2 regions of the Serratia sp. EC4 genome follow, and region 2 is predicted to be linked to the other one. Evidence: predicted binding sites of a transcription regulator. Region 2 holds the regulator's gene; the other holds the start of a gene.
What was found. Region 2 encodes Fur, which represses iron uptake genes when iron is present. Its sites were predicted from a motif close to ATAATAATGAGAACNACTATCAA; they were not measured.
Positions count from the first base shown of each region.

Region 1: the regulator Fur is predicted to act here: its motif matches at 7,841-7,863, upstream of feoA (ferrous iron transporter A).

Region 1 is NZ_JBNIDE010000007.1:135,013-149,992, forward strand. It holds gene malQ (4-alpha-glucanotransferase) at 1-1,962, shown strand, start outside; gene nfuA (Fe-S biogenesis protein NfuA) at 2,147-2,722, opposite strand; gene gntX (DNA utilization protein GntX) at 2,781-3,464, opposite strand; gene bioH (pimeloyl-ACP methyl ester esterase BioH) at 3,505-4,275, shown strand; gene ACP39K_RS18720 (YdgH/BhsA/McbA-like domain containing protein) at 4,546-4,830, shown strand; gene ACP39K_RS18725 (FeoC-like transcriptional regulator) at 4,872-5,111, opposite strand; gene feoB (Fe(2+) transporter permease subunit FeoB) at 5,111-7,426, opposite strand; gene feoA (ferrous iron transporter A) at 7,498-7,722, opposite strand; gene ACP39K_RS18740 (Tex family protein) at 8,329-10,662, opposite strand; gene greB (transcription elongation factor GreB) at 10,820-11,293, opposite strand; gene cbpA (curved DNA-binding protein) at 11,524-12,486, shown strand; gene ACP39K_RS18755 (chaperone modulator CbpM) at 12,492-12,797, shown strand; gene ompR (osmolarity response regulator transcription factor OmpR) at 13,055-13,774, shown strand; gene envZ (two-component system sensor histidine kinase EnvZ) at 13,771-14,980, shown strand, end outside.
Region 2 is NZ_JBNIDE010000002.1:309,189-324,168, reverse strand. It holds gene kdpA (potassium-transporting ATPase subunit KdpA) at 1-806, shown strand, start outside; gene kdpB (potassium-transporting ATPase subunit KdpB) at 833-2,902, shown strand; gene kdpC (potassium-transporting ATPase subunit KdpC) at 2,921-3,490, shown strand; gene kdpD (two-component system sensor histidine kinase KdpD) at 3,564-6,260, shown strand; gene kdpE (two-component system response regulator KdpE) at 6,277-6,966, shown strand; gene ACP39K_RS08145 (DUF3861 domain-containing protein) at 6,994-7,293, opposite strand; gene ACP39K_RS08140 (PadR family transcriptional regulator) at 7,293-7,934, opposite strand; gene pgm (phosphoglucomutase (alpha-D-glucose-1,6-bisphosphate-dependent)) at 8,126-9,769, opposite strand; gene seqA (replication initiation negative regulator SeqA) at 9,847-10,389, opposite strand; gene ybfF (esterase) at 10,614-11,387, shown strand; gene ybfE (LexA regulated protein) at 11,644-11,931, shown strand; gene fldA (flavodoxin FldA) at 12,187-12,726, shown strand; gene fur (ferric iron uptake transcriptional regulator) at 13,056-13,502, shown strand; gene ACP39K_RS08105 (beta-N-acetylhexosaminidase) at 13,754-14,980, opposite strand, start outside.

The DNA of each region.
Region 1 (14,980 bases), on a different contig from region 2:
GCCGATGCCGCGCAGGAAGGCGCGGCGTCGCCGTTACCGGCGGTCAAGGTGTTCTATCAGGGCGCGCCGCTGGCGTTGACCCCGGCGGGTGAAGGCGAGTACCTGTGGGCGCTGCAGCGTGAAGACGGCGAATGCCTGCAGGGGCGCGTCGGCGCGCGCAAGACCCTGACGTTGCCCGGCGATCTGCCGGCGGGCTACCATCAATTGACGCTGAGCCAGGGCGTGCGGCAGTGGTCATGCCGCGTGATCGTCGCGCCGAGGCGCTGCTTCGAGCCGGACGCCTTGCTGACCGGCAAAAAACTGTGGGGCGCCTGCGTTCAGCTGTATACGCTGCGTTCCGATCGCAACTGGGGCATCGGCGATTTCGGCGATCTGCGCCTGATGGTGGAGCAGGTGGGGGAACGCGGCGGCGCCTTCGTCGGCCTCAATCCGATCCATGCGCTGTATCCGGCCAACCCGGAGAGCGCCAGCCCCTACAGCCCCTCGTCGCGCCGCTGGCTGAATCTGGCGTATATCGACGTCAACGCGGTGGAGGATTTCCAGCGCAGCGACGCGGCGCAGCGCTGGTGGCAGAAGCCGGCGACGCAGAAGCAGCTGGCCAGGGCACGCGCCGCGGAGTGGGTGGATTACACCGCCGTGATGCAGCTGAAGCTGGCGGCGCTGAAGCTGGCGTTCCCGCTGTTTCAGGCGCGTCAGCCGAACGACGCGCAGCGTCAGGCGTTCGAGCTGTTTGTGTCTGAGGGCGGCGACAGCCTGTATCAGCAGGCGGCGTTTGATGCGCTGCACGCCCATCTGGCGGCCAAAGACGCCAGCCAGTGGGGCTGGCCGGCCTGGCCCGAACGTTATCGGCAGGGGCAGAGCGAAGCGGTGCGGCAGTTCTGCGCTGAACATCAGGACGCGGTTCGCTTTTACCTGTGGCTGCAATGGCTGGCGGGCACGCAGTTCGCGCAGTGTTTTGACCAGAGTCAACAGCAGCGGATGCCGATTGGCCTGTATCGCGATCTGGCGGTCGGGGTGGCGGAAGGCGGGGCGGAAACCTGGTGTGACCGTGAGCTGTACTGCCTGAAAGCGTCGGTCGGGGCGCCGCCGGATATTCTGGGGCCGCTGGGGCAAAACTGGGGCCTGCCGCCGATGGATCCGCACGTGATGGCGGCGCGCGGGTATCAGCCGTTCATCGATCTTTTGCGCGCCAACATGACCAGCTGCGGCGCGCTGCGCATCGATCACGTCATGGCGCTGTTGCGGCTGTGGTGGATCCCGTATGGCGAAACCGCCGATCGCGGCGCCTACGTCAAATACCCGGTGGACGATCTGCTGGCGGTGCTGGCGCTGGAAAGCCAGCGCCACCGCTGCATGGTGATCGGTGAGGATCTCGGCACGGTGCCGGTGGAAATCGTCGGCAAGCTGCGCGACAGCGGCGTCTATTCCTACAAAGTGCTCTATTTCGAAAGCGACGGCGAACACCATTTCCGCGCGCCGCAGGCCTATCCGGTGCAGGCGATGGCGACCATCACCACCCACGATCTGCCGACGCTGCGCGGCTACTGGCAAAGCGACGACCTGACGCTCGGCAACCGGCTGGGTCTTTACCCGGATGCGGAGATCCTGCGGGCGCTGTTCGCCGATCGGGAACGCGCCAAACAGGGGTTGCTGGACGGATTGCATCGCTATGGCTGCGTGCCGCAGAAGGTGGGCAAGAAGGCGGCGCTGCTCGGCATGAGCCCGCTGCTCAACCGCGGCCTGCAGCGTTATGTCGCCGACAGCGCCAGCGCCTTGCTCGGCCTGCAGCCGGAAGACTGGCTGGATATGGCGGATCCGGTTAACATTCCCGGCACCAGCGATCAGTACCCTAACTGGCGGCGCAAGCTGACCCGGACGCTGGAGGAGATGTTCGCCGACCCGCGGATAAACCGGCTGCTGAAGGATTTGGACAAGCGCCGACGCAAGGTGTCGGTGGGGTGACGATGAGGTGTCGTTGTATTAGGTCAAAGGACGAGAACTTTAGTCCCATCCAAATGACGGATACCCGAATTAATTGGAGTTGCAGCTAGGCGGCAAGTGCGTAAATCCCCAGGAGCTTACTTAAGTAAGTGACTGGGGTGCGCGCATGCGGCCAACAACGCTGCAACTTCAAGTAAGAAGGGTATCAGTAGTAGGAGTGCTCGCCGCGCTGGTGCTCGGTCAAATCACGCACGCCCTTCAGCTCCGGGAATTTCTGCAGCAGCTCTTTCTCGATGCCTTCTTTCAGCGTGACGTCGACCATAGAACAGCCGTTGCAACCGCCGCCGAACTGCAGAATAGCCATGTTGTCGTCGGTGATCTCCATCAGCGTTACGCGGCCGCCGTGGCCCGCCAGCTGTGGGTTGATCTGCGACTGCAGCACGTACTCCACGCGCTCCATCAGCGGCGCGTCGTCATCGACCTTGCGCATCTTGGCGTTCGGCGCCTTCAGCGTCAGCTGAGAACCCAGCTGGTCGGTCACGAAGTCGATTTCGGCGTCTTCCAGATACGGCGCGCTCAGCTCATCGACATAGGCGGACAGTTTGTCGAACTTCAGTTCGGTATCCGTCGCTTCTACCGCGTCCGGCGGGCAATAAGAGACACCGCATTCGGCCGTCGGCGTGCCCGGGTTGATCACGAATACGCGGATTTGGGTGCCTTCTTCTTGATTTGCCAGCAGTTTGGCAAAGTGTTCCTGTGCAGCATCTGTTATACGGATCATAGCATTAGCTCAATAGTTGACTTCTATAGTCGGTTATAATACGCCCATTGCCGTGGCACTACAACGTGCGGCAAACGCACCATATCTGCACCGAGGCGGCGCCTTGCCGCCGCAGCAGCGCCGCGATCGCCGCGACGGTGCTGCCGGTGGTCACCACGTCATCCACCAAGGCGATATGCCGGCCGGCGACCGGTACGGTACAGGCGAACGCGCGCTGCAGATTGCGTCTGCGGGCAGAGGCGCTCAGCCGCTGTTGCTGGGCGGTTTTGCGCACCCGGCGCAAGGCGGCGGGCTGATAGGCGCAGCCCAGCCAGCGCGCCAGCGGCCGCGCCAGCAGATCGCTCTGGTTATAGCCACGGCGCCAGCAGCGTGATGCATGCAAGGGTACCGCTAAAATCAGGTCGGGTCTGTTCAGATACTGCTCTCTGCGCGCCTGCTGCCACCGCAACAGCATCAGGCGCGCCAGCGTCGGCGCCAGCTCGGGCGCGCGGTGGAACTTGAACCTTTTTACCAGTTGGCTGAGGGGCGCAGCGTAGTCGCCGACGAACACCAGCCGTTGCCAGGGCGGCGGCCGTTGCAGGCAGCGGCCGCAGGGCGTTCGCGCCTTCCCGGCGGGCAATCCGCAGCGCGGGCAACACGGCGGGTGGGCCGGCAGATGGCGCAGGCAGCAACTGCAGATGCCATGACGCATCAGGCTCAACGGTTGTCGGCATAGCCAACAGCGGCTGCGGATTGATAGCATAGCGTCTCCGAGACGAGTAAGCATGAAAGGACAATAACCAATGACAGCGCTGTACTGGCAAACAATAGGCGAAGGCGAACGCGATCTTGTGCTGCTGCACGGCTGGGGATTGAACGCCGAAGTGTGGCGTTGCATTCAGGCGCGGCTGACGCCGCATTTTCGCCTGCACCTGGTCGATCTGCCGGGGTACGGCCGCAGCCAGGGGTTCGGCGCCCTGTCGCTGGAGCAGATGACGGAAATCGTGCTGGCGGCCGCCCCGCCGCAGGCCTGGTGGCTCGGCTGGTCGCTCGGCGGACTGGTGGCCAGCCAGGCGGCGCTGATGCAGCCGCAGCGGGTCAGCGGGCTCATCACCGTGGCCTCTTCGCCGTGCTTTGCCGCCCGCGATGCGTGGCCGGGGATTCGTCCGGATGTGCTGAGCGGTTTCCAGCACCAGCTAAGCCTGGATTTCCAGCGTACCGTCGAGCGTTTTCTGGCGCTGCAGACGCTGGGCACCGAGAGCGCGCGTCAGGATGCGCGCCAGCTGAAAGCGGTGGTGCTCAACCAACCGACGCCGAGCGTCGAGGTACTGAACGGCGGGCTGGAGATCCTGCGCACCGCCGATCTGCGCGCGCCGCTGGCGGAGTTGAATTTGCCGCTGCTGCGGATCTACGGCTATCTGGACGGGCTGGTGCCGCGCAAGGTCGCCGAGCAGCTCGACGCCGCCTGGCCGAACTCCACGTCGCAGATCGTGGCCAAAGCCGCCCATGCGCCGTTTATCTCTCATCCCGATGAATTTGTGACGATGATCGAAGCGTTTATTGCAGCACATTGAATGCAGCGGGAAAACGCACGATAGAGCGCGAAAAAAAACGCCGCCGGGTGGATAAAAGACAAAGCTGTTCAATACTTAGTGAGTCAATGCGTTGGCTGCAAAATGAAAAGACCGCGTGCGGCGATTTTCATTTTGGCGTTTCGTCTCTGGGAAACAGGCCCCGTCAGGGAAAGCAACGAGGCCTGAGGATGTCGCGGCAGCCTGCGGTACTACGCATGGATCCTGGACGGCTTTCATAACAGATAAATTATCCATTGAGAGGTTAGTGTCATGAAATCATTGAAGATGATTATTGCAGCGGCAGTGCTGGGTTCGGTGTCTTTCGGCTCCATGGCGGCAACCCTGCTGACCAAGGAAGATCTGGATAAGAATCCGGGTAAATACGAGAAGATCGGCACCGTCACCACGACGGCGGAAACCACGTCACCGATGGATGCCAAGGAAGAGCTGTCCAAACTGGCGGACGAAAAGGGCGGTCAATACTACGTGATCCTGGCGGGCCGCGAACACGGTAAATTCAGCGCCATCGCCGAAGTTTACAAAGACAAGCAATAAGCCTTGAACGGCAAGGGGCGCCGCTGCGGCGCCCCTGATCGTCAGGCCTTCAGCCGGTAGAACACCGTGCTGCATCCCTGGCCCTGCGGGCAGCTTTTGCAACTGCCGCTCAGACAGGCGCCGCCATCCTGTTCGATACGTTCCACTTTCCCCATCGCCGTCAAACGATCCAGCATCGCCTGCACCAGCGGCAGCGGCGTCGCCAGCGATTGGCTGAGCTGCTGCGCCTGGGCGCTGCCGCGCAGCGCCAGCGCATCGCGCACCTGCAGCAGCCCGGCCATCAGTGACAGCTCCCTTTGGCGCTCTGGCAACAGGCCGCCGGCGTGGCGTTGCCCAGGCGCACCGTGACGCGGCTGCGCGCCCGGCGCAGGCCGAACAGCACCAGCAGGTTTACCAGCACCACCGCCAGGATCGCCGTCAGGCTGTACTGCGGGTGTTGGTTGAAGGTGGCCGCCTGATAGAACAGCGTCGCCAGCGAGTAGGCGACGTTCAGCCCCCACAGGATTGAGAAGGTCATCCAGCCGCGGCTTGACTCACGGGCGATAGCGCCCATCACCGAGACGCAAGGCACGTACAGCAACACGAAGATCAGGTAGCTGTAGGCGGAAATGCCGGAGCCGAATTTGCTGCTCATCACGCCCATCGAACCGACGCCCATCTCACCGTCGCCCTTGCTGGCTTCGATCGGGTTGGAGAGCACGCTCAGGCTGAAGGTGTTTTTCAGGCCGTCCCAGGTTTCCTGCAGCGCGCCGCCCAGTTCATCGAGCAAGTTGAAGTTGGCGGCGTCGAACGCCTCTTTGTTGATGTGCTCGGCGGTATACAGCGTATTCAGCGTGCCGACCACCACTTCTTTCGCCATCGCGCCGGTCACCAGCCCAACGGTGGCCTGCCAGTTATCGCTGTGGACGCCCATCGGCTGCAGAAGAGGTGTCAGTACCTTGGAGACCGAGGCCAGCGCGGAGTCGTTGATGTTGTCGACCGTTTTGCCGCTGAACGAGAAGCTGTTCAGGCCGCCGATGAATATGCTGGCCACCACGATCACCTTACCGGCGCGCAACACGAAGCCTTTCAACCGCTGCCAGGTTTGCAGCAGCAGGCTTTTCAGGTGCGGCACGTGGTAAACCGGCAGCTCCATGACGAACGGCGAGGCTTCGCCGCGCATGAGGGTATATTTGAGTACCAGGCCGGTCAGGATCGCCACCGCGATGCCGAGCATGTACAGCGAGAACACCACCCCAGCGCCGTCCTGGCCGAAGAAGGCGGCGGCGAACACCGCGAAGATCGCCAGACGGGCGCCGCAGGACATGAACGGCGCCATCATGATGGTGATCAGGCGCTCGCGCTGGGCGTCCAGCGTACGGGCGCCCATGATGGACGGCACGTTGCAACCGAAGCCGACGATCAGCGGCACGAAGGATTTGCCCGGCAGCCCGAGCGCCTGCATCAGGCGATCCATCACGAACGCCGCGCGCGCCATGTAGCCGGAGTCTTCCAGGAACGACAGGAACAGGTACATCATGCCGATCTGCGGCACCAGCGGCAGCACGGTGTTGATGCCGCCGCCGACGCCCTGCGCCAGGAATACGGTTAACCAGTCGGGGAAGTGCAGGGTGTAGCCGAGCCACTGAATGCCCTGAATGAAGATCGCCGCCGAGCCGATATCGAAGATCGGCTGCAGCGCGCCGCCGATATTGATCGCCAGCAGGAACATCAGGTACATCACCAACAGGAAGATCGGCACGCCCAGCCAGCGGTTGAGGATCACTTTATCCAGCATATCGGTCAGGCGGTTGGGCATCGCCTGCTGCGAGTTGCTGACCGCGTCGCACAGGGCGGCGATGGACTGGTAGCGCGCGTCGGCGATCACCAGCGCCGGGTCTTCTTGCTGCTGCTGTTGCAACGCCTGAATGGCCGCAGGCAGCAGCGCGACGGCGGGGCCGGCCAGCCGGTGGCTGTAGATGTCGCCCTCCAGCATCTGCAATGCCAGCCAGCGGCGTTGCACCGCCGGCAGCGTTTGCGGCATGGCGTCGCTCAGCGTGGCGACCGCTTTCAGCAGCAACGGCGGGTAGTTCACCAGCGCCTGCTGTTCGTTGATGCGATGATTGTCGATCATCTGTTTCAGCACGCCGATGCCGTCGGCGCGGGTGGAGATCATCGGTACTACCGGGCAGCCGAGGCGCGCCGACAGCGCGGCGACGTTGATATCGATATGCTGGCTTTTGGCGATGTCGAGCATGTTCAGCGCCACGATGCAGGGGATGCCCAGCTCCAGCAATTGCAGCGTCAGGTAGAGGTTGCGCTCCAGGTTGGAGGCGTCGACCACGTTGATCAGCAGATCGGCGTCGCCGCTCAAAATGTAGTGGCAGGCGATCTGCTCATCGAGCGAGGTTTGCTCCGAGATGGTGGTGAGGGAGTAGGTGCCGGGCAAATCGACCAGCCGCACGTCGGACTGCGGGGTGGTGAAATGGCCTTCTTTGCGTTCGACCGTCACGCCCGCCCAGTTGCCGACCCGTTGGCGTGCGCCGGTCAGCTGGTTGAACAGCGTGGTTTTGCCGGAGTTCGGGTTACCGATTAAGCCGATGGTGAGTTTTTTCATAGTTCAGCGTGTCGTCTTCAAGGAGAACAGCGCCGGCGCAAGGGCGCGTCGGCAAATGGAGGCGTGCCGGTTCAGGGCTGGCCGTCGAGCTGCAGCAGCGCCAGATCCTTCCTGCGCAGCACCAGGCTGACGCGGCGGGTTTTAATTTCTATCGGATCGCCCAGCGGCGCGACGCGCACCACGTCGAACGAAGAACCGGGCAGCATGCCGAGCGATAACAGTTTCTGGCGGTAGGCCGGCGCAATTTCACCGGAAAAGCCGATAATCTTATATGTGTGTTTAGGTTGAAGCTGCATGTGATTAACCTTCCGGGTGCCGATGAACATCGGGCTGATGATAATTGGACGTTGCCGGCGAAAATGCCACGCCGTCGGCGGTATTCATCCATAAGGTCATGCAATAAAGTGAGCGCAAATAATAGTAATTATCATTATCGCGTTCAATACAAAAAGTAGGGGTATTGTAACCAATTATTATGGCGTCGACAGTTTTTGATGGCGTTGTCTTGATTAACGACGTTTTACCACCGCTTGCGATGGGGAACAAATGAGAATGGCGAGTTAAATCAGTTGTGTATTTGTAGCCAAGTTTTCTCGTTTGCAAATATCGAGGGTTTTTTCCCTTTATTTATTTCCGCTGAAAAGCAATTCGATAACATTATTCCGCCGTAATGCGAGCGGTAACCATTTGTGTTTCTCTCACTATTGGCGAGATGAAAAATGCGTGTTAACAAAGTTGTTAATAAATGGCTGCAGAAGGCATTTTTGCTGGCTGAATAATGAGAGGGTGATCACGCAGGAACGGGAAATAAAAAGATGACGGTTTATTGAGACGGGTCAAGAAATGCCGCAAGTTTTATTCATCAGAAAGGGCGGAGCAGGCTCCGCCCTGTTGGCTCTGACTTAGCGTTTCTTGCCGAATGCCGCCGCCAGCGCGTCGCCCATGGCGCTGTTGCCGGCCGGCGCCGCGTTGCGCGGTTTGGCCTTGTTGCCGCCCGCCGAACGGTTGGCGGTGTCGCGCGACTGTGCCGGCGCGTTGCCGCCGCGGCGCGGCGAGCCTTCGCCCGGTTGCTCATCCAGGCGCATGCTCAGCGCGATGCGTTTACGCTGCAGATCGACTTCCATCACCTTCACTTTGACGATGTCGCCGGCCTTCACCACGGTGTGCGGATCTTCGACGAATTTGTCCGCCAGCGAGGAGATGTGCACCAGGCCGTCCTGATGCACGCCGATATCCACGAAGGCACCGAAGTTGGTGACGTTGGTCACCGAGCCTTCCAGGATCATGCCCGGCTGCAGATCGTTGAGGGTTTCCACGCCTTCGGCGAAGGTGGCGGTTTTGAACTCCGGACGCGGATCGCGGCCCGGCTTCTCCAGCTCTTTCAGAATGTCGGTGACCGTCGGCACGCCGAACTTGTCGTCGGTGAAATCAACCGCTTTCAGGCTGCGCACCGCCGAGGCGTTGCCCATCAGATCCTGCAGCGCCTGCTCGGTGGCGGCCAGGATGCGTTGCACCACCGGATAGGCTTCCGGGTGAACGGTGGAGGCATCCAGCGGGTTGTCGCCGTGGTTGATTCGCAGGAAGCCGGCGCACTGTTCGAACGCTTTCGGCCCCAGGCGGCTGACCTTCAGCAGCTGTTCACGGTTGCTGAAGCGGCCGTTCTCGTCGCGCCAGTTGACGATGTTCTGCGCCATCATGCGCGTCAGGCCGGCCACGCGGGTCAGCAACGGCACCGACGCGGTGTTCAGATCGACGCCGACGGCGTTCACGCAGTCTTCCACCACCGAATCCAGCTTCTTCGCCAGTTGGCTCTGACTGACGTCGTGCTGATATTGGCCGACGCCGATGGATTTCGGATCGATCTTCACCAGCTCCGCCAGCGGATCCTGCAGGCGGCGAGCGATGGACACCGCGCCGCGCAGCGATACGTCGAGATCCGGGAACTCCTGCGCCGCCAGTTCGGACGCGGAGTACACCGACGCGCCCGCTTCGCTGACGATCACTTTCTGCGCCCGGACGTCGCTGAACTGCTTTTGCAGGTCGAGATAGAAACGCTCGGTTTCACGCGACGCGGTGCCGTTGCCGATGGCCACCAGCTCCACGTTGTGTTTGATGCACAGCGCCGCGACGATGGCGGCGGCTTTCGCCGCTTGCCCGGTGTGCGGGTAGACGGTGTCGGTGGCGACCAGCTTGCCGGTTGCGTCGACCACGGCGACTTTCACCCCGGTGCGCAGGCCCGGATCGAGGCCCATGGTGGCGCGCATGCCGGCCGGCGCGGCCATCAGCAGATCATGCATGTTGCGGGCGAACACGTTGATCGCTTCATCTTCCGCGCGCTCGCGCACCGTGCCCATCAGCTCGGTTTCCAGGTGCAGCAACACCTTGATGCGCCAGGTCCAGTTGACCACCGCCTTGCGCCAGGCGTCGGCCGGAGCGTTGTTCAGGCGCAGATTGAGGTGATTGATGATGATCAGCTCTGCCTGGCTTTCGCGCGGCGCTTCTTCAAACTGCGGATCGGCGTTCAGCGCCAGCTGCAGCACGCCTTCGTTGCGGCCGCGGAACATCGCCAGCGCGCGGTGCGAAGGCACCTGGGAAATCGGTTCGTGGTGATCGAAATAGTCGCGGAACTTGGCGCCTTCGTCTTCCTTGCCCTCGACCACTTTGGACACCAGATGGGCGTTTTTCCACAGGTAGTCGCGCACCTTGGCCAGCAGCGCGGCGTCTTCGGCGAAGCGCTCCATCAGGATATAGCGTGCGCCGTCGAGGGCGGCTTTCACGTCCGCCACGCCCTTGTCGGCGTCGACGTAGCGTTCGGCCAGTTGTTCCGGCTGCTGTTGCGGATCCTGCCACAGCGTGTCCGCCAGCGGTTCCAGGCCGGCTTCGATGGCGATCTGGCCGCGGGTGCGGCGCTTGGGCTTGTACGGCAGGTAGAGGTCTTCGAGTTCAGTCTTGCTCAGCGTGGCGTTGATCGCCCCCGCCAGTTGTTCAGTCAGTTTGCCCTGTTCATCGATCGACTTCAGGATGGTCTGACGACGATCTTCCAGTTCACGCAGATAACCCAGGCGGGTTTCCAGCTGGCGCAGTTGGGTGTCGTCCAGGCCCCCGGTGACTTCCTTACGATAGCGTGCAATAAAGGGCACGGTATTACCTTCATCCAGCAGACGGATGGCGGAGTCGACTTGCTCCGGCCGGGCCTGCAGTTCTGTTGCAATAATGCGGCTCAGTGGGTCATTCATAGGTCTGGTATCTGTATTGAGAACGGTGAATAAACAGGGGACAGTTATACGGATTGATCGGGGAAAATGCCAGTGGAGCGGGCCGCCGCCGCGCGGCCGCGGCGTGGAGAACAGCTCAGGCGGCGGCGTTGGCGGCGGTTCGGAAAAAGCTGAAAGCTTACTTCGGGTAGTCTATTTCGTTCACGTACCACTGCGCCTCGCCCAGCGGCGTATTGACGGTGGCGACGTCCCCGACCTCTTTTTTCAGCAGGGCGCGCGCCATCGGCGCGTCGATGGAGATGTAATCCTTGCGGCCGAAGATCTCGTCGTAACCGACGATGCGAAAGCGTTTGATTTCGCCGTCTTCGTTCTCCACCTCTACCCAGGCGCCGAAGAACACTTTGCCTTCCTGCTGCGGGGAGTAATCGACGATCTTCAACTGCTCCAGGCATTTGGTCAGATAGCGGACGCGGCGATCGATTTCGCGCAGCCGCTTCTTGTTGTACTGGTAATCGGCGTTTTCGCTTCTGTCGCCCAGGCTGGCGGCCCAGGTCACTTTCTTGGTCACCTCGGGGCGTTCTTCGCGCCAGAGGTAATCCAGCTCTTGTTTGAGCTTGTCATACCCTTCACGGGTTATCAGTTGAGTTCTCATCGTGATTTATCTTTATGGGGTCACCGCCACAGTGTACGTGAATGCGGGGGGCTTTAGAAATGGCGCGCGGGCCTGCGCGTTGTCGCACGGTTTTTATTCAGTTTGCGCAGCTTTTAACAATCGGGAGTATGCTTAGCGATAGCGGAAAAGGAATGTGACGAAAGGAGGATATCTGGCGAGAGAGACAAGGAATTTTGGCGCACAACCCAACACATTGAAGGTATTACCGCATGGAATTTAAAGATTACTACGCCACGATGGGCGTTGAGCCCAACGCCGATCTGAAAACCATCAAAACGGCCTACCGTCGGCTGGCGCGTAAATATCACCCTGACGTGAGCACTGAAGACGACGCCGAAAGCAAGTTCAAGGAAGTGGCCGAAGCCTATGAGGTGCTGAAGGACGAGGAGCGCCGCGCCGAGTACGATCAGATCCGGCTGCATCGCAACGATCCGAACTTTGGCCGCCAGGCGCGCGGCGATCACGGCGGCTATCAGCAGAGCGCTTCATGGCACGGCGGCGGCGCCGACGCGCAAGACTTCTCCGATTTCTTCGAAAGCATGTTCGGCGGGCGGGCGGCGGGCGGGCATCGCTCCGCTTCGCACTCGCGCGGCGGGCATGGCTTCCGCGGCCAGGATCTCGAAATGGAGGTGCCGCTGTTCCTCGAGGAAACGCTGCATGGCCAAAGCCGCGAGATATCCTACACGCTGCCGGTGTACGACGAGCTGGGGCGGCAGGTGAGCGAAGCCAGCAAAACGCTGAACGTGAAAATCCCGGCCGGCGTGGGCGACGGCGAGCGCATTCGCCTCAAGGGGCAGGGCGTTGCCGGCGTGGGTGGCGGCCAGAACGGCGACCTGTATCTGGTCATCCGCCTCGCGCCGCATCCGCTGTTCGAAATTGATGGCCACAATCTGAGCATCGTGGCGCCGCTCGCCCCGTGGGAAGCGGCGCTCGGCGCCAGCATCGAGGTGCCGACGCTGACCGGCAAAATCGCGTTGACCGTGCCGGCCGGCAGCCAGAGCGGCAAACGGCTGCGGGTCAAGGGCAAAGGGCTGGCGGGCAAGAAAGAGCCCGGCGATCTGTATGTCATTCTCAAGGTGGTGATGCCGCCGAAGCCGAACGAGAAGGCCAGCGCCCTGTGGCGAGAGCTGGCTGAGCAGGCGGCGTTCAATCCGCGTGCGGAATGGGAGTAAAGCACATGATGAAGAAAGAGATCACATTCACCGTGGTGGAACTGTGTCAGCGAGTGGAGATTTCAGAGGACGAATTGGTCGAGATCGTCGGCCTGGGCGTGATCGTGCCGCTGGAGCCGGCGCAGCCGCGCTGGGAGTTCGATTACCCGGCGCTGAGCCATCTGCAGCGCGCGCGCAGGCTGCGTGCCGAGCTGGATCTGGATTGGCCGGGGATCGCCATGGCGCTGACGTTGCTCGATCGGGTTGATGCGCTGCAGCAAGAGAACCGGCAGTTGCGCCGGCAGCTGGCGCGTTTCCTGCAGACTTCCTGACCCGACGGCTAAACGCCACCGGTCGGTTCGCCGGTGGCGAAATTGTGCAAAATTGGGCCGTCGCCCCACATTGCGCCGATAAAGGGCGAAATTTTAACGAACCCCCGTCGACATTCACTGAAAATTGTTGATAAATGGGGAAAAGAATAAGCTTTGTAACAATTTCGTCTAGAATACATACCATTAAACGCTGTCTCAAATGGCAAGGTTTTCTAACAATATTCGAGTCAGGCAATAAAGCCTTTGGGAGTAATACCATGCAAGAGAATCATAAGATCCTGGTTGTCGATGATGACATGCGCCTGCGCGCGCTTTTAGAACGTTATTTAACCGAGCAGGGCTTCCAGGTTCGCAGCGTTGCCAACGCTGAGCAAATGGATCGCTTGCTGACTCGTGAATCCTTCCATTTGATGGTGCTCGATCTGATGTTGCCGGGCGAAGACGGCCTGTCCATCTGCCGCCGCCTGCGCAGCCAGAGCAACCCGATGCCGATCATTATGGTCACCGCGAAAGGCGAAGAGGTCGATCGCATCGTGGGCCTGGAAATCGGCGCCGACGACTACATTCCTAAACCGTTCAACCCGCGTGAGCTGTTGGCTCGTATCCGCGCGGTGTTGCGCCGCCAGGCGAACGAACTGCCGGGCGCGCCTTCGCAGGAAGAGGCGGTGATCGCGTTCGGCAAATTCAAACTGAACCTCGGCACCCGCGAAATGTTCCGCGAAGACGAACCGATGCCGTTGACCAGCGGCGAGTTCGCGGTACTGAAGGCGCTGGTCAGCCACCCGCGTGAACCGCTGTCGCGCGATAAGCTGATGAACCTGGCGCGTGGCCGCGAATACAGCGCCATGGAGCGTTCCATTGACGTGCAGATCTCTCGCCTGCGCCGCATGGTTGAAGAAGATCCGGCGCATCCGCGTTATATCCAGACCGTGTGGGGTCTCGGCTACGTCTTCGTACCGGACGGCAGCAAGGCATGAGGCGATTGCGCTTTTCACCGCGTAGCTCGTTTGCCCGAACCCTGTTGTTGATCGTCACCTTGCTGTTCGTCAGCCTGGTGACGACCTATCTGGTGGTGCTGAACTTCGCCATCCTGCCCAGCCTGCAGCAGTTCAACAAGGTGTTGGCCTACGAAGTGCGTATGCTGATGACCGATCGGCTGCAGTTGGAAGACGGCACGCTGCTGGAAGTGCCGCCGGCATTCCGCCGTGAGATCTACCGCGAACTGGGCATCTCTCTCTACACGAATTCGGCGGCGGAGGAGAGCGGCCTGCGCTGGGCGCAGCACTACCAGTTCCTCAGCCAGCAGATGGCGCAGCAGCTCGGTGGGCCGACCGATGTGCGGGTGGAGGTGAACAAGAACTCCCCGGTGGTGTGGCTGAAAACCTGGCTGCAGCCCGATATCTGGGTGCGCGTGCCGCTGACGGAAATCCACCAGGGCGACTTCTCGCCGCTGTTCCGCTATACGCTGGCGATCATGCTGCTCGCGATCGGCGGCGCCTGGCTGTTTATCCGCATTCAAAACCGCCCGTTGGTGGAGCTGGAACATGCGGCGCTGCAGGTGGGCAAGGGCATCATTCCGCCGCCGCTGCGCGAGTATGGCGCTTCCGAAGTGCGGTCAGTGACTCGCGCATTCAATCAGATGGCGTCGGGCGTCAAGCAGCTGGCGGACGATCGCACCTTGCTGATGGCCGGGGTCAGCCATGACCTGCGCACGCCGTTGACGCGCATTCGGCTGGCGACGGAGATGATGAGCGCTGAAGACGGTTATCTGGCCGAGTCGATCAATAAAGACATCGAAGAGTGCAATGCCATCATCGAGCAGTTCATCGATTATCTGCGTACCGGGCAGGAGATGCCGACCGAAAGCAGCGATCTGAACGCCATTTTAGGCGAAGTGGTCGCGGCGGAAAGCGGCTATGAGCGGGTGATTGAAACCGCGCTGTCGCAGGGCGAGCTGATGATGAATGTGCATCCGCTGTCGATTAAGCGGGCGGCGGTGAACATGGTGGTGAACGCGGCGCGTTACGGCAACGGTTGGATCAAGGTCAGCAGCGGCCGCGAGCTGCAGCGCGGCTGGTTCCAGGTGGAAGATGACGGCCCGGGCATCAAGCCGGAAGAATTGAAGCACCTGTTGCAGCCGTTCGTACGCGGTGACAGCGCGCGCAGCACCAGCGGCACCGGTC
Region 2 (14,980 bases):
TGGTAGTGGTGATGGTCGCCGAACTGGCGGGCAACCCGCACCTGAGCGCGTTGGGCGCCGACAGCAACATCAATATGGAAGGCAAAGAGTCGCGCTTCGGCATTCTCGCCACCAGCCTGTTCTCGGTGGTGACCACCGCCGCGTCCTGCGGGGCGGTCAACGCCATGCACGACTCTTTCACCGCGCTGGGCGGCATGGTGCCGATGTGGCTGATGCAGATCGGTGAAGTGGTGTTCGGCGGCGTCGGCTCCGGCCTGTACGGCATGCTGCTGTTCGTACTGCTGACGGTGTTTATCGCCGGTCTGATGATCGGCCGCACCCCGGAATACCTGGGCAAGAAGATCGACGTTTACGACATGAAGATGACCGCGCTGGCGATCCTGGTCACGCCGACGCTGGTGTTGCTGGGCAGCGCGCTGGCCATCGGCACCGACGCGGGCCGCGCCGGCATCCTCAACCCGGGCGCCCACGGCTTCAGCGAAGTGCTGTACGCCCTGTCTTCCGCCGCCAACAACAACGGCAGCGCCTTCGCCGGGTTGAGCGTCAATACGCCGTTCTACAACCTGCTGCTGGCCTTCGCCATGTTCGTCGGCCGCTTCGGGGTGATCCTGCCGGTGCTGGCGATCGCCGGTTCGCTGAGCGCCAAACAACGCCAACCGGCGGGCAACGGCACCCTGCCGACCTATGGGCCGCTGTTTATCGGCCTGCTGATCGGCACCGTGCTGCTGGTGGGTGCGCTGACCTTCGTGCCGGCGCTGGCGCTGGGCCCGGTGGCCGAGCATTTGCAGCTTTGGTTGGCAAACTAACCGACGTCACAGAGAGAGAATAAGAGATGACTCGCAAACAACGCGCGCTGTTTGAACCGGCCCTGGTGCGCACCGCGCTGATCGATGCGGTGAAAAAACTGGACCCTCGCGTTCAATGGCGCAACCCGGTGATGTTCGTGGTGTATATCGGCAGCCTGCTGACCACCGCCATCTGGCTGGCGATCCTCGCCGGCCAAACCGACGGCGCCGCCGCCTTTACCGGCAGCGTCACCCTGTGGTTGTGGTTCACCGTGCTGTTCGCCAACTTCGCGGAAGCGCTGGCCGAAGGGCGCAGCAAGGCCCAGGCGGAAAGCCTGAGGGGCACCAAGAAAACCAGCTGGGCGAAAAAGCTGGCCGGCCCGCGCCGCGACGGCGCCACGGAGAAAGTGGCCGCCGAAAGCCTGCGCAAAGGCGATATCGTGCTGGTGGAAGCCGGCGACACCATCCCGTGCGACGGCGAGGTGCTGGAAGGCGGCGCTTCGGTGGATGAAAGCGCCATCACCGGCGAATCCGCCCCGGTGATCCGCGAATCCGGCGGCGACTTCTCCTCGGTCACCGGCGGCACCCGCGTGCTGTCTGACTGGCTGGTGGTGCAGTGCAGCGTCAACCCGGGGGAAACCTTCCTCGATCGCATGATCGCCATGGTGGAAGGCGCCAAGCGCCGCAAAACGCCGAACGAGATCGCGCTGACCATCCTGCTGGTGGCGCTGACCATCGTGTTCGTGTTGGCCACCGCCACCCTGTTCCCGTTCTCGCAATACAGCGTCGAGGCGGCCGGCAGCGGCAGCGTGGTCACCATCACCGTGCTGGTCGCATTGCTGGTTTGCCTGATCCCCACCACCATCGGCGGCCTGCTGTCCGCCATCGGCGTGGCCGGGATGAGCCGCATGCTCGGCGCCAACGTGATCGCCACCAGCGGCCGCGCGGTGGAAGCCGCCGGCGACGTGGACGTGCTGCTGCTGGATAAAACCGGCACCATCACGCTGGGCAACCGCCAGGCGTCGGAGTTCCTGCCGGCGCCGGGCGTGAAAGAGCAAGAGCTGGCGGACGCCGCGCAGCTGGCCTCGCTGGCGGACGAAACGCCGGAAGGCCGCAGCATCGTGGTGCTGGCCAAACAGCGCTTTAACCTGCGCGAGCGCGATCTGCAGGCGCTGAACGCCACCTTCGTGCCCTTCTCCGCCCAGACCCGCATGAGCGGCGTCAACGTGCAGGAACGCATGATCCGCAAAGGCGCAGTGGATGCCATTCGCCGTCACGTCGAATCCAATCAGGGCCACTTCCCGCGGGCGGTGGACGATCTGGTGGAAAGCGTGGCGCGCACCGGCGGCACGCCGCTGGTGGTGGCGGAAGGCGCCCGGGTGCTGGGCGTGGTGGCGCTGAAGGATATCGTCAAAGGCGGCATCAAAGAGCGCTTCAATGAGCTGCGCAAGATGGGCATCAAAACGGTGATGATCACCGGCGATAACCCACTGACCGCGGCGGCGATCGCCGCCGAAGCCGGGGTGGACGATTTCCTGTCGGAAGCCACGCCGGAAGCCAAGCTGGCGCTGATCCGCCAGTATCAGGCGGAAGGCCGTCTGGTGGCGATGACCGGCGACGGCACCAACGACGCCCCGGCGCTGGCGCAGGCCGATGTGGCGGTGGCGATGAACTCCGGCACCCAGGCCGCCAAAGAGGCGGGCAACATGGTCGATCTGGATTCCAACCCGACCAAGCTGATCGAAGTGGTGCATATCGGCAAACAGATGCTGATGACGCGCGGCTCACTGACCACCTTCAGCATCGCCAACGACGTGGCCAAATACTTCGCCATCATTCCGGCGGCGTTCGCGGCCACCTATCCGCAGCTGAACGCGCTGAACGTGATGCACCTGCACTCCCCGGCCTCCGCCATCATGTCGGCGGTGATCTTCAACGCCCTGGTGATCGTGTTCCTGATCCCGCTGGCGCTGAAAGGGGTGAGCTACAAACCGATGAGCGCCGCGGCCCTGCTGCGCCGCAACCTGTGGCTGTACGGAGTCGGCGGCCTGCTGGTGCCGTTCGTCGGCATCAAACTGATCGACCTGATCCTGGTCGCGCTGCACGTCGCCGGTTAACCATTGAGGGAAATGAACATGACGTATTTACGACCTGCGCTGGTGATGGTGATCCTGCTGACGCTGATCACCGGCATCGCCTATCCGCTGCTGACCACCGGGCTGGCGCAGCTACTGTTTTCGGGCTCGGCTAACGGTTCGCTGCTGTACCAGGGCGACAAGGCGGTCGGCTCCGCGCTGATCGGCCAAAACTTCACGCGCGCCGACTATTTCTGGGGCCGCCCGTCGGCCACCGGCGATTCGGCCTATAATCCACTGGCCTCCGCCGGCAGCAACCTGGCGGCCACCAACCCGGCGCTGGATAAGGCTATCGCCGAGCGCGCAGCGCAGCTGCGCCAGGCCAATCCTGCGATGAGCGGCCCGATCCCGGTGGATCTGCTGACCGCCTCCGGCAGCGGGCTGGATCCGCAGATCTCGATCGCCGCGGCGCGGTATCAGCTGGCGCGGGTCGCGGCGGCGCGTCATCTGCCGCCGGAACAGATCGCCAAACTGATCGAAGACAACACCGATCGGGCCACGCCCAACTTCATGGGCGAATCGGTGGTGAACGTGTTGAAGCTGAACCTGGCGCTGGATGCGTTGAAGTAACGCGCCGTATTCAGCATAGTGATAGGGTTCGGCGTGCCGAACCCCTTTTTGCTTGGTAACACAAGGAATTGCCATGGTCGAAGAAGAACAGCAGCGTCCCGATCCCGACAGCCTGCTGGCGCTGGCCAATGAAAAACCGCGCGGCCGGTTGAAGGTATTCTTCGGCGCCTGCGCCGGCGTGGGCAAAACCTACGCCATGCTGCAGGAGGCCCAGCGCTTGCGCGCACAGGGACTGGATGTGCTGGTCGGCGTGGTGGAAACCCACGGCCGCAGCGAGACCGCCGCCCTGCTCGACGGCCTGGCGCTGCTGCCGCAAAAACGCATCCAGCATCGCGGGCGACTGGTGCATGAATTCGATCTCGACGCCGCGCTGGCGCGCCACCCGGCGCTGATCCTGATGGACGAACTGGCGCACAGCAACGCCCACGGTTCGCGCCACCCCAAACGCTGGCAGGATGTGGAAGAGCTGCTGGACGCCGGCATCGACGTGCTGACGACCGTCAACGTGCAACATCTGGAAAGTCTGAACGACGTGGTGGGCGGCGTGACCGGCGTGCGGGTGCGCGAAACGGTGCCCGACCACGTGTTTGACGAGGCCAGCGAAGTGGTGCTGGTCGATCTGCCGCCGGACGATCTGCGCCGACGGCTGCACGAAGGCAAAGTGTATATTCCCGGCCAGGCCGAGCGCGCCATCGAGCACTTCTTCCGCAAAGGCAACCTGATCGCCCTGCGCGAGCTGGCGCTGCGCCGCACCGCCGATCGGGTCGATGACCAGATGCGCGAGTTTCGCGACACCCAGGGGCGCGAGAAAGTGTGGCACACCCGCGACAGCATTCTGCTGTGCGTCGGCCACAATAGCGGCAACGAAAAGCTGGTGCGCATCGCCGCCCGGCTGGCGGCGCGGCTTGGCTGCCATTGGCATGCGGTCTACGTGGAAACCCCCAAGCTGCACCGACTGCCGGAAAACCAGCGCCGCGCCATTCTGCGCGCGCTGCGGCTGGCGCAGGAGCTGGGCGCCGAAACCGCCACCCTGGCCGATCCGTCCGAAGAGCGCGCGGTGCTGCGCTACGCCCGCGAGCATAACCTCGGCAAAATCATCATCGGCCGCCGCAGCGAGCAGCGCTGGAAACTGCGCGGCAGCTTCGCCGATCGCCTCGGCCGGCTGGGCCCGGATCTCGATCTGGTGATCGTGGCGCTGGACAGCGACGCCGCGCAGCCCCCGCCGGGCAAGGAGCACGACGGCCGCAGCTTCAATGAGAAATGGCGCATGCAGCTGCGCGGCTGCGCGGTGGCGATAGCGCTGTGCGCGCTGATTACCCTGCTCTCGCAGTGGCTGCTGCCGGGCTTCGATCAGGCCAACCTGGTGATGGTCTATCTGCTCGGCGTGGCGATCGTCGCGCTGTTCTTCGGCCGCTGGCCGTCGGTGCTGGCGGCGGTGATCAACGTCGCCAGCTTCGATCTGTTCTTCGTCCAGCCCGAATGGTCGTTCGCCGTCAGCGATATGCAGTATCTGTTGACCTTCGGCGTGATGCTCGCCGTCGGCATCATCATCGGCAATCTGACCGCCGGAGTGCGTTATCAGGCCCGGGTGGCGCGCTATCGCGAGCAGCGGGCGCGCCATCTGTACGAAATGTCGCGCGGGCTGAGCCGCGCGCTGACCGTGGCCGACATCGCCAACACCAGCCGTCATTTCCTCTCCAGCAGCTTCCAGGCGAAAACCGTGCTGCTGCTGCCGCAGGAAGACGGTCGGCTGCAGCAAATGATCGGCGAGGAAGGCGGGCTGCTGTCGGTAGACGAAGCCATCGCGCGCTGGAGTTTCGACAAAGGCTTGCCGGCCGGCGCCGGCACCGACACCCTGCCCGGCGTGCCTTACCAACTGCTGCCGCTCAATACCCCCAAACAGACCTTCGGCCTGTTGGCGATCGAACCCAACAACCTGCGCCAGCTGATGGTGCCGGAACAACAGCGGCTGCTGCAAACCTTCGCAGTGCTGATCGCCAGCGCGCTGGAACGGCTGCACCTGGCGCGCAGCGCCGAAGAAGCCAAGCTGGACGCCGAACGTGAACAGCTGCGCAACTCGCTGCTGGCGGCGCTGTCGCACGATCTGCGCACCCCGCTGACGGTACTGTTCGGCCAGGCGGAAATTCTCACGCTGGACCTGGCGGCCGAAGGCTCCAATCACGCCACCCAGGCCAGCCAGATCCGCCAGCAGGTGCTGAGCACCACCCGGCTGGTGAACAACCTGCTGGATATGGCGCGCATCCAGTCCGGCGGTTTCAGCCTGCGTAAAGAGTGGCAGTCGCTGGAAGAGATCGTCGGCGCCTCGCTGCACATGCTGGAGCCGCTGCTCAGCCAGCATCCGATCGAGGTCGAGCTGCCGTCGGAACAGATCCTGGTCAACTGCGACGGCAGCCTGCTGGAACGGGTGTTCACCAACCTGTTGGAAAACGCCAATAAATACGCCGGCGCCGAGGCCACCATCGGCATTCGCGCCCGCACGCTGCCCGAGTGGCTGGAAGTCGAGGTCTGGGATAACGGCCCCGGTATCCCCGCCGATCAGCTGCAGCTGATTTTCGACAAGTTTTCACGCGGCAATAAAGAGTCGGCGATCCCCGGCGTCGGCTTGGGGTTAGCGATTTGTCGTGCCATTATTGAAGTGCATGATGGCCGCATCTGGGCGGAAAACGGCGCCAACGGCGGCGCCAGCTTCCGCTTCGTGCTGCCGCTGGAAAAACCGCCCGAGATCGACGGCGACGCCTTCGATCTGTAATCAACGCAGGGGAAACGTGAGCATAACGCCAACCAACATTCTGATTGTTGAAGATGAAAAAGAGATCCGCCGCTTCGTGCGCACCGCGCTGGAGAGCGAAGGCCTGCGGGTGTTTGAAAGTGAAACGCTGCAGCGCGGGCTGATTGAGGCCGGCACGCGCAAACCGGATCTGATCATCCTGGATTTGGGGTTGCCGGATGGCGACGGGCTGAGCTACATCCGCGATCTGCGGCAGTGGAGCGCCATTCCGGTGATCGTACTGTCGGCGCGCAACGCCGAAGAGGACAAAATCGCCGCGCTGGACGCCGGCGCCGACGACTATCTCAGCAAACCGTTCGGCATCGGTGAGCTGTTGGCACGGGTGCGGGTCGCGCTGCGCCGCCACTCCGCCAGCCAACAGGAAAGCCCGCTGGTGAGCTTTTCGGCGATCACCGTCGATCTGGTGAATCGCCGGGTGCTGCGCAACGACGAAGATCTGCACCTGACGCCGATCGAGTTTCGCCTGTTGGCGGAGCTGCTGGCCAACGCCGGCAAGGTGATTACCCAACGCCAGCTGTTGAGCCACGTCTGGGGGCCGAACTACGTGGAACACAGCCACTACCTGCGCATCTACATGGGCCATCTGCGGCAGAAGCTGGAAGCCGATCCGGCCCGGCCCAAACATCTGCTGACCGAAACCGGCGTCGGCTACCGTTTCATGCCTTAACCCCGGCGAGCGCGGTGTGCCGCGCCTTTACGCCGCCGGGCCCTTCTTCAATCCGACCATAAATTCCTTAAACGCCTCGCGCAGCGGAGCGAACACCGGGTGTTTGCGGTTTTCGATCATCACTTCGGAGAACAGTTTCAACCCCACGGCGAAGGCCGCGCTCTGCTCGGGGCCGAAGTTCAGATCGTCACGCGCCCGAATGCGCTCGACGATCTCGAGAATATCGTCATGATTGGTCACCTCAAAACTCAGCGGTGCCTTCTCGACGGGGTTGCCCTGGCGGTCGCTCAGGGCTTCAACGGTAATGTTAAAACGGTGGCCGGGCATCAGTTCTCCTCCTGCTGCGTGGGTTGAATGTGCATTTCGCTTTCGATCGCCGCCACGGCGGTCAGCAACGCGGCGTTGATGCGCTCCACCTGCTGCGGCGTGAGATCGGCGCGCATCACGTTGCCGCGCAGCAGGCTGCGCAGACGGTTCATGGCGTCGTAGATGCCTTCCGCCAGGTTGCCGTGCCGATGATGCTCGCGGCCGGCGCCCGCCAGACGCGCCAGAATGACGTCAACCACCTGTTGATGCTTTTGCAGCTCGCCCTCGCCCGCCGTGGTGATGCGGTAGCTTTTTCGGCCGTTGCCGGTGGTGAGCGGTTCGAGAAAATCCTGTTCTTCCAGCAGCGTCAGCGTGGGGTAAATCACCCCCGGGCTCGGCACATACAGGCCGGAAGAGGCTTCCTCGATCGCCTTGATCAATTCGTATCCGTGGCTGGGCTTGCGCGCCACCAGCGCCAGCAACACCAGGCGCAGATCGCCGTGTTCGAACAGACGATGACGCCCGCCCCGGCCGCCGCGCCCACCTCGGCCGTGCTCTTCGCCTTCGCCGCCGAAGTGATGACGCCCGCCGCGATGACGGCGCCCCTCTTCGCACGCATGAGGGTGGTGGTGATGCCGGTGTAAACCTAATCGATGAAACATAGGGTGATACCTCGCTTTAACAGTGAACATCAATACGAGGTTGTTTAGATATATCTAAACAGCGTCGATAACGCTAATCTAGATCGATATATCTAAATGCGCAAGCGCGTGCCGTGAAAAAGATATATCTAAATTGCAGACATAAAAAAAGCGCTGTAAAAACAGCGCTTTTTATCCATCAAGAAAAGCGATTACTTGGCGGAAGCCAGCACTTCGCTGACGATCTCGACCGCTTCGTGCTCAATCTTCTCGCGGTGTTCCGCCCCGAGGAAGCTCTCGCAGTAGATCTTGTAAGCCTCTTCGGTGCCGGAAGGACGGGCCGCGAACCAGCCGTTGTCGGTCATGACTTTCAGGCCGCCGATCGACGCGCCGTTGCCCGGCGCCGCGGTCAGACGTGCGGTGATCGGATCCCCGCCCAGCGTACTGGCCTTGACCATCTCCGGCGACAGCTTGGACAGCGCCGCTTTCTGCGCATGGGTTGCCGGCGCCTGGATACGGTTGTAGCTCGGCGCGCCGAAGCGCTTGGCCAGATCGTCATAATGATGCTGCGGGTTCTCACCGGTTACCGCGGTGATTTCAGCCGCCAGCAGGCACATGATGATGCCGTCTTTGTCGGTCGACCAAGGCTGGCCGTTGAAGCGCAGGAACGAGGCCCCGGCGCTCTCTTCACCGCCGAAGCCCAGGCTGCCGTCGAACAGGCCGTCCACGAACCATTTGAAACCGACCGGCACTTCCACCAGCTTGCGGCCCAGGTCAGCCACCACGCGGTCGATCATCGCGCTGGACACCAGCGTTTTACCTACCGCCACATCGGCGCCCCACTGCGGGCGATGTTGGAACAGGTAGTTGATGGCTACCGCCAGATAGTGGTTCGGGTTCATCAGGCCTTTCGGCGTGACGATGCCGTGGCGGTCGTAATCCGGATCGTTGGCGAACGCCAGATCGAATTTGTCGCGCAGCGCCAGCAGGCCGGCCATCGCCGACTCGGACGAGCAATCCATGCGGATGATGCCGTCGTGGTCCAGGTGCATGAAGCGGAAGGTCTGATCGATGGAGTCGTTCACCAGCGTCAGATCCAGCTTGTAGTGTTCCGCCACCCGCTGCCAATAGGCGATGCCGGAGCCGCCGAGCGGATCCACGCCCAGCTTCAGGCCGGCGCGTTGAATGGCCGGCATGTCGACCACGTCAACCAGCCCTTCGACATAAGGCTGCACCAAATCTTTGGCGTGCAGGTGGCCGCTGTTCCAGGCCTTGTCCAGCGACTGGCGCTGAACGCCTTTCAGCTGCTGCGCCAGCAGTTCGTTGGCGCGCTTTTCGATCACCGACGTCAGGTTGGTGTCAGCCGGGCCGCCGTTCGGCGGGTTGTATTTGATGCCGCCGTCTTCCGGCGGGTTGTGGGACGGCGTAATGACGATGCCGTCAGCCTGCGCGCCGCCGCGGCGGTTGTGGCACAGAATGGCGTGCGATACCGCCGGCGTTGGCGTGAAGCCGTTGTTTTCCTGCACGATCACATCGACGCCGTTGGCGGTCAGCACTTCCAGCACGGAAATAAAGGCCGGCTCGGACAGCGCATGGGTGTCTTTGCCCACGTAGCACGGGCCGGTGGTGCCCTGCTGATGACGAACTTCGGCGATCGCCTGAGCGATGGCGAGGATGTGCGCCTCGTTGAAGCTGTGGCGCTGCGCGCTGCCGCGGTGGCCGGAAGTGCCAAACTTCACCGCATGTGCGGCATTGCCAGCTTCCGGTTGCAGCACATAGTACTGCGACGTCAGCTGGGCTACGTTGATCAGATCGCTTTGACGGGCGGGCTGCCCGGCACGTGGATTATTCGCCATCGACATATCTCCCTCATCCCTGTCGGTGACCGGGCAAATACGTCGCGCACGGCCATCATGACGGGCTGTTCGCTAAATTAGACGGTACCGCAAACTTTCTCGATCAGTTCCGCCGGGAACTGCATCGCCTGCATGATGTGTTCGATCATGCTGCGCTTGCGGCCGGTATTGGTATTGGTGATCACCCAGTAAGGGGTGCCCGGTACATGCTTCGGCTTGGTGTGCGTGCCGTTGGCCAGCAGGGTCTGCTGATCGCCGGCGAAATAGGTGCGGGTGCGGCCGGTCAACGCCTCGGTAGCGGCGGCGAAACCGGCGGCATCGAGGGTGTATAGCGTGGACAGCACCAGCATGAAACGGTTGACCGCTTTGTTCTGCTCGGCGTATTCATCCGACAGCAGCAGTTCACGCACGGCGCGTACGCGATCGCGCGGGCGCTGAACCGGCGTCGCTTTTTCCAGTTCGACGGACGACGACGCACTGGCGGCAGGCAACGCGCGCACCGGCTGACCGGCGGTGAATTTCAACATGCGGCGTAAAATATCGGACGCGCTTTCACCGATGTGTTGCGTGTGGCTGGCAATATAACGGTAAAGCTCTTCGTCGACTTCAATAGTTTTCATCTTTATCCAATACTGTTTTTTCTACTTAGAACCTGAAGCCAGATCCTGCATTCAAGCCATGGGATTATAAGGTTAAAAGCGCTGGGGCGAACACAACAATGTGCCTCCGGACGGCAAATGCAGACTAATACCTATAGCCGGCACTGCCAAGCCCGCGCCGCGAAAATTCCGCATGATTCATCGTGCGATTCAATCATGATACCCTAATCTGAATCTCTCTCAGTATGAACTTCGCCATGAAATTACATTATCAACTGCTGGCCGCCGAGTCAGACGCGCTGCCGGTGCTGCTGATCCACGGCCTGTTCGGCAATCTCGACAACCTGGGCGTGCTGGCGCGCGATCTCCATAAACAGCACAGTGTGATCAAGGTCGATCTGCGCAACCATGGCCTCTCCCCGCGCGCCGACGACATGAACTACCCCGCCATGGCGCAGGATCTGCTGGCGCTGCTCGACGAACTGCAGTTGGAGAAAGCGATCGTCATCGGCCACTCGATGGGCGGCAAAGCGGCGATGGCGCTGACCGCCATCGCGCCCGAGCGCATCGCCAAGCTGATCGTCATCGACGTCGCGCCGGTGGATTACCAGACCCGACGTCATGACGAGATCTTCGCCGCGCTGAAGGCCGTCAGCGCCGCCGGCATCACCCAGCGCCAGGCGGCCGCCCAGTTGATGCGCGACTACCTGCAGGAAGAAGGCGTGATCCAGTTCCTGCTGAAGTCCTTCCATAACGGTGAATGGCGCTTCAACCTGCCGGTGCTGATCGAACGCTACGAAGACATCACCGGCTGGCAGGACGTCCCGGCCTGGCCACACCCGACCCTGTTCATTCGCGGCGGCCTGTCGCCGTACGTGCAGGACAGCTACCGTGCAGATATCGCCCGCCAGTTCCCGCAGGCCCGCGCGCACGTCGTCGCCGGCACCGGCCATTGGGTGCACGCCGAAAAACCGGAAGCGGTGCTGCGCGCCATCCACCGTTTCCTCGGCGAAGCCTGAAAAATACGTTAATCTGGCGAAAAAACGCGCTAAAGATAACGGCTTAGCGCGTTTAGCCCGCAGTTAGGCATTGTCGCCGCTCCATCTGCTGGGGTAATATGGCGCGCTATAATTTTGCCGCCGCGCCAGCGCGTTCGCGAACGCCGGTTCGGGGGTAAATTTGGGTTAGGGTTTATTGGCCCGAAGTGTGTTAATCGATGCCTCCGGAAGCGTGCGAGCGCTTTTTGATGCAAACTCCCTTGCAGTACCGCTACCTATGGCAAAAGAACAAACGGATCGCACGACGCTGGATCTGTTCGCAGATGAACGCCGTCCGGGGCGCCCGAAAACCAACCCGCTTTCCCGCGATGAACAGCTTAGAATCAATAAGCGCAATCAGTTACGGCGCGATAAAGTGCGCGGATTGCGGCGCGTAGAGCTGAAAATCAACGCGGATGCGGTGGACGCCCTGAACAAACTGGCGGAACAGCGCAACATCAGCCGCAGCGAACTCATCGAGCAGATGCTGTTGGCGCAACTGGCGGAAGAACAGCCGGAACATTGATCTCTTCGGCCGCACGCGCGGCGCGGCGTTAAGGACAACGCCGGATCGACCACGCTTTTCTTCATCCTTCGGCATCGCATAAATGCGATAAAACCCCGGCGCCACTTTCTGGCATGATACGCATTTACCGGTAAGAGACTGCGCCTGTCGGCGCCCGCCACCATGGCGAAAGGCTCTTGTCATGGCATCATTTTAATCGGCGGCAGTGCCGGCGCCGAGTAATGCAATTAATTGAATTTAAAGGTTATACGCGATATGGCTACTGTAGGCATTTTCTTTGGCAGCGACACTGGCAATACCGAAAACATTGCCAAAATGATCCAGAAAATTCTTCAGAAACAGTTTGGCGACGATGTCTCAGAAGTGCATGACATCGCCAAAAGCAGCAAAGAAGACCTGGAAGGGTTCGATATCCTGCTGCTGGGTATCCCGACCTGGTACTACGGTGAAGCGCAGTGTGACTGGGATGATTTCTTCCCGACGCTGGAAGAAGTCGATTTCAACGGCAAACTGGTGGCGCTGTTCGGCTGCGGCGACCAGGAAGACTACGCGGAATATTTCTGTGACGCGATGGGCACCATCCGCGACATCATCGAACCGCGCGGCGCGGCCATCGTGGGCCACTGGCCGACCAAAGGCTACCACTTCGAAGCTTCCAAAGGCCTGGCGGACGACAACCACTTCATCGGTCTGGCGATCGACGAAGACCGTCAGCCGGAGCTGACCAATGAGCGCGTGGACGCCTGGGTCAAACAGATCGTCGAAGAGCTGAGCCTGGCCGATATCGTCGGCTAAACGCCGGTACTGGCGAAAGGTTGAACAAAGGCCCTGTAAAGTGCATAGTGTGCCGACAGGGCCGTCATCGGCAACAGGGATTGCTGCGATAGAAGCTACAGATTTGTAACTTCCCACCCCGTCACGGTAGACTGAGATATCGGTTTATCCCATCCATCAAGGCGTTGCATGCAAAACATGCAATAGTGCAATTATATCTTTGTTAACAACCGGCGGTTTCCATTTAGTACAACCGGTTCTATAATGAGACGCATTAACTCTTTGTGCCGACCGATGCCACAGGCGAGTACGCCTCAACTTGATTAGCATAGTAACAGGACTGAATTCGCATGACCGACAACAACATCGCATTGAAGAAGGCCGGCTTAAAAGTCACGCTTCCGCGACTCAAAATCCTGGAAGTACTGCAAAATCCGGAATGCCATCACGTCAGTGCGGAAGATTTGTACAAAAAACTGATTGATATGGGCGAAGAGATCGGCCTGGCGACGGTTTATCGCGTACTGAACCAGTTTGACGATGCGGGCATTGTGACACGTCACAATTTCGAAGGCGGCAAGTCCGTGTTCGAGCTGACCCAACAGCATCACCACGATCACCTGATTTGCCTGGACTGCGGCAAAGTGATCGAATTCAGTGATGAATCCATCGAAGTGCGCCAGCGTGATATCGCCAAGCAGCACGGCATCAAGCTCACCAACCACAGTCTGTACCTGTACGGCCACTGTGAAACCGGTGACTGCCGCGAAGACGAATCGCTGCACGACAAGAAATAAGCCTGACCGGCTATGAAAAACCGCCTCACATTGGGGCGGTTTTTTTATGCCCGCCGTACAACGGGCAAAAAAATCCCCGGACAAGCCGGGGGAAGATCATGTCATGAAATACTACAATTGCAGCGGCACTGCGACTCCACGTACTGCTCTCACTTCAACATCCGCCCCACGCCGGCACGCGCGGGGGCGAACGCATTCCCCCTTCATTATGATGCGGCCCGCTGCCAGAACCACGGGCCCCGGAGCCAGACCTAGACCTTCTCGGCGCGGCTGTAGCGTTTACCGTCCGGGCTGACCGAACGCACCTGCACGTCACCGGAGACCGTCGGCTTGGCCTTGGCGTCATAGCGCTGCCACTGCTTGCCGCCGTCGGTGGAATACTCGATGCCCAATCCCGGCAGCGCGATATTCGCTTCCAGCTTGCCGCCCGCCACGCGGGCGCCCGGCACCGGCAGACGATAAGCGACGCCGCCTTTGTCCAGCTTGGCCAGTTCACGTTGGCCCAGGATATTGGCGAAGCGCAGCCAGTCTTTCTCCAGCGCCTGGGTATCGACAAAGTGGGTTTCCCCGCCTTTGTATTCGCGGCCGGCGCGATAGTCCTGCTCCCAACCGGCGCGGTGCCAGGCGCGTTCCGCCACCGACAGCGCGCGCGGGAAGATCATGTATTCCATCTGCGGATCGGTGCGCTGGGTTTCGCTCCACAGCTGAGCGGACAGACCGTAGGCACCCGGCCACGGCTTGTCGCTTTTGGCGTTGAAGTGGTTGCCGTCGCGGTCGACCGAGGTTTCCGCGTTCTGCGGCATGTTGTCCGGCGCGAAGCTGAACACCTTGCGCTCGTCGCTGAAGCGGGTGCCCCAGTAGTAACCGCGCTCGTCCGGATTCACCTCGTAAGGGAAGTCCATGTAGACGTAGTCCGGGTTGGAGACCACCACTTCATACCCTTTATTGGCCCAGTCGTTAACGCTGTCGAAACCGCCCCAATACAGGGTGTCCCAGAAGTTGACGCCCACGCGCGAGGTGGCGAACGCCTTCGAACTTTCGGCGTCTTTCAGACCGTCCTGCCAGGCCTGCATTCTGTCGATGCCGTGCGCCTTCACCAGCTTGCTGACCTCCTGGCCGAAGTAGCTCGGCAGGTGCTCCATGTCGGCCACCTTGCCTTCTTTGATCATCGTCTGGCACACCTGCGACTTGGCCCACGGCTTGTCTTCATTACTCTGGTCAATGATGCCTTTACCCGGTTCCGGTTTCGCCTTGTCGGTATAGCCTGCGCCCAGGCGGATGTTTTTCGCCTCATCGCCGCCAAAGTGCCAGGTTTTGATCGGCTGGCCGGCTTCTTTATGCATCTGGGCAATCTCGCCAATCACCTTGTCGACAAAGCGCTGGGAAGAGTCCAGGCACGGGTTCAGGTAGCTCTGGCGGTTAAAGAACTGCACGGAGGTGGTGTTGGAGGTATCGGTCGGATCCACCAGGCGGAATTC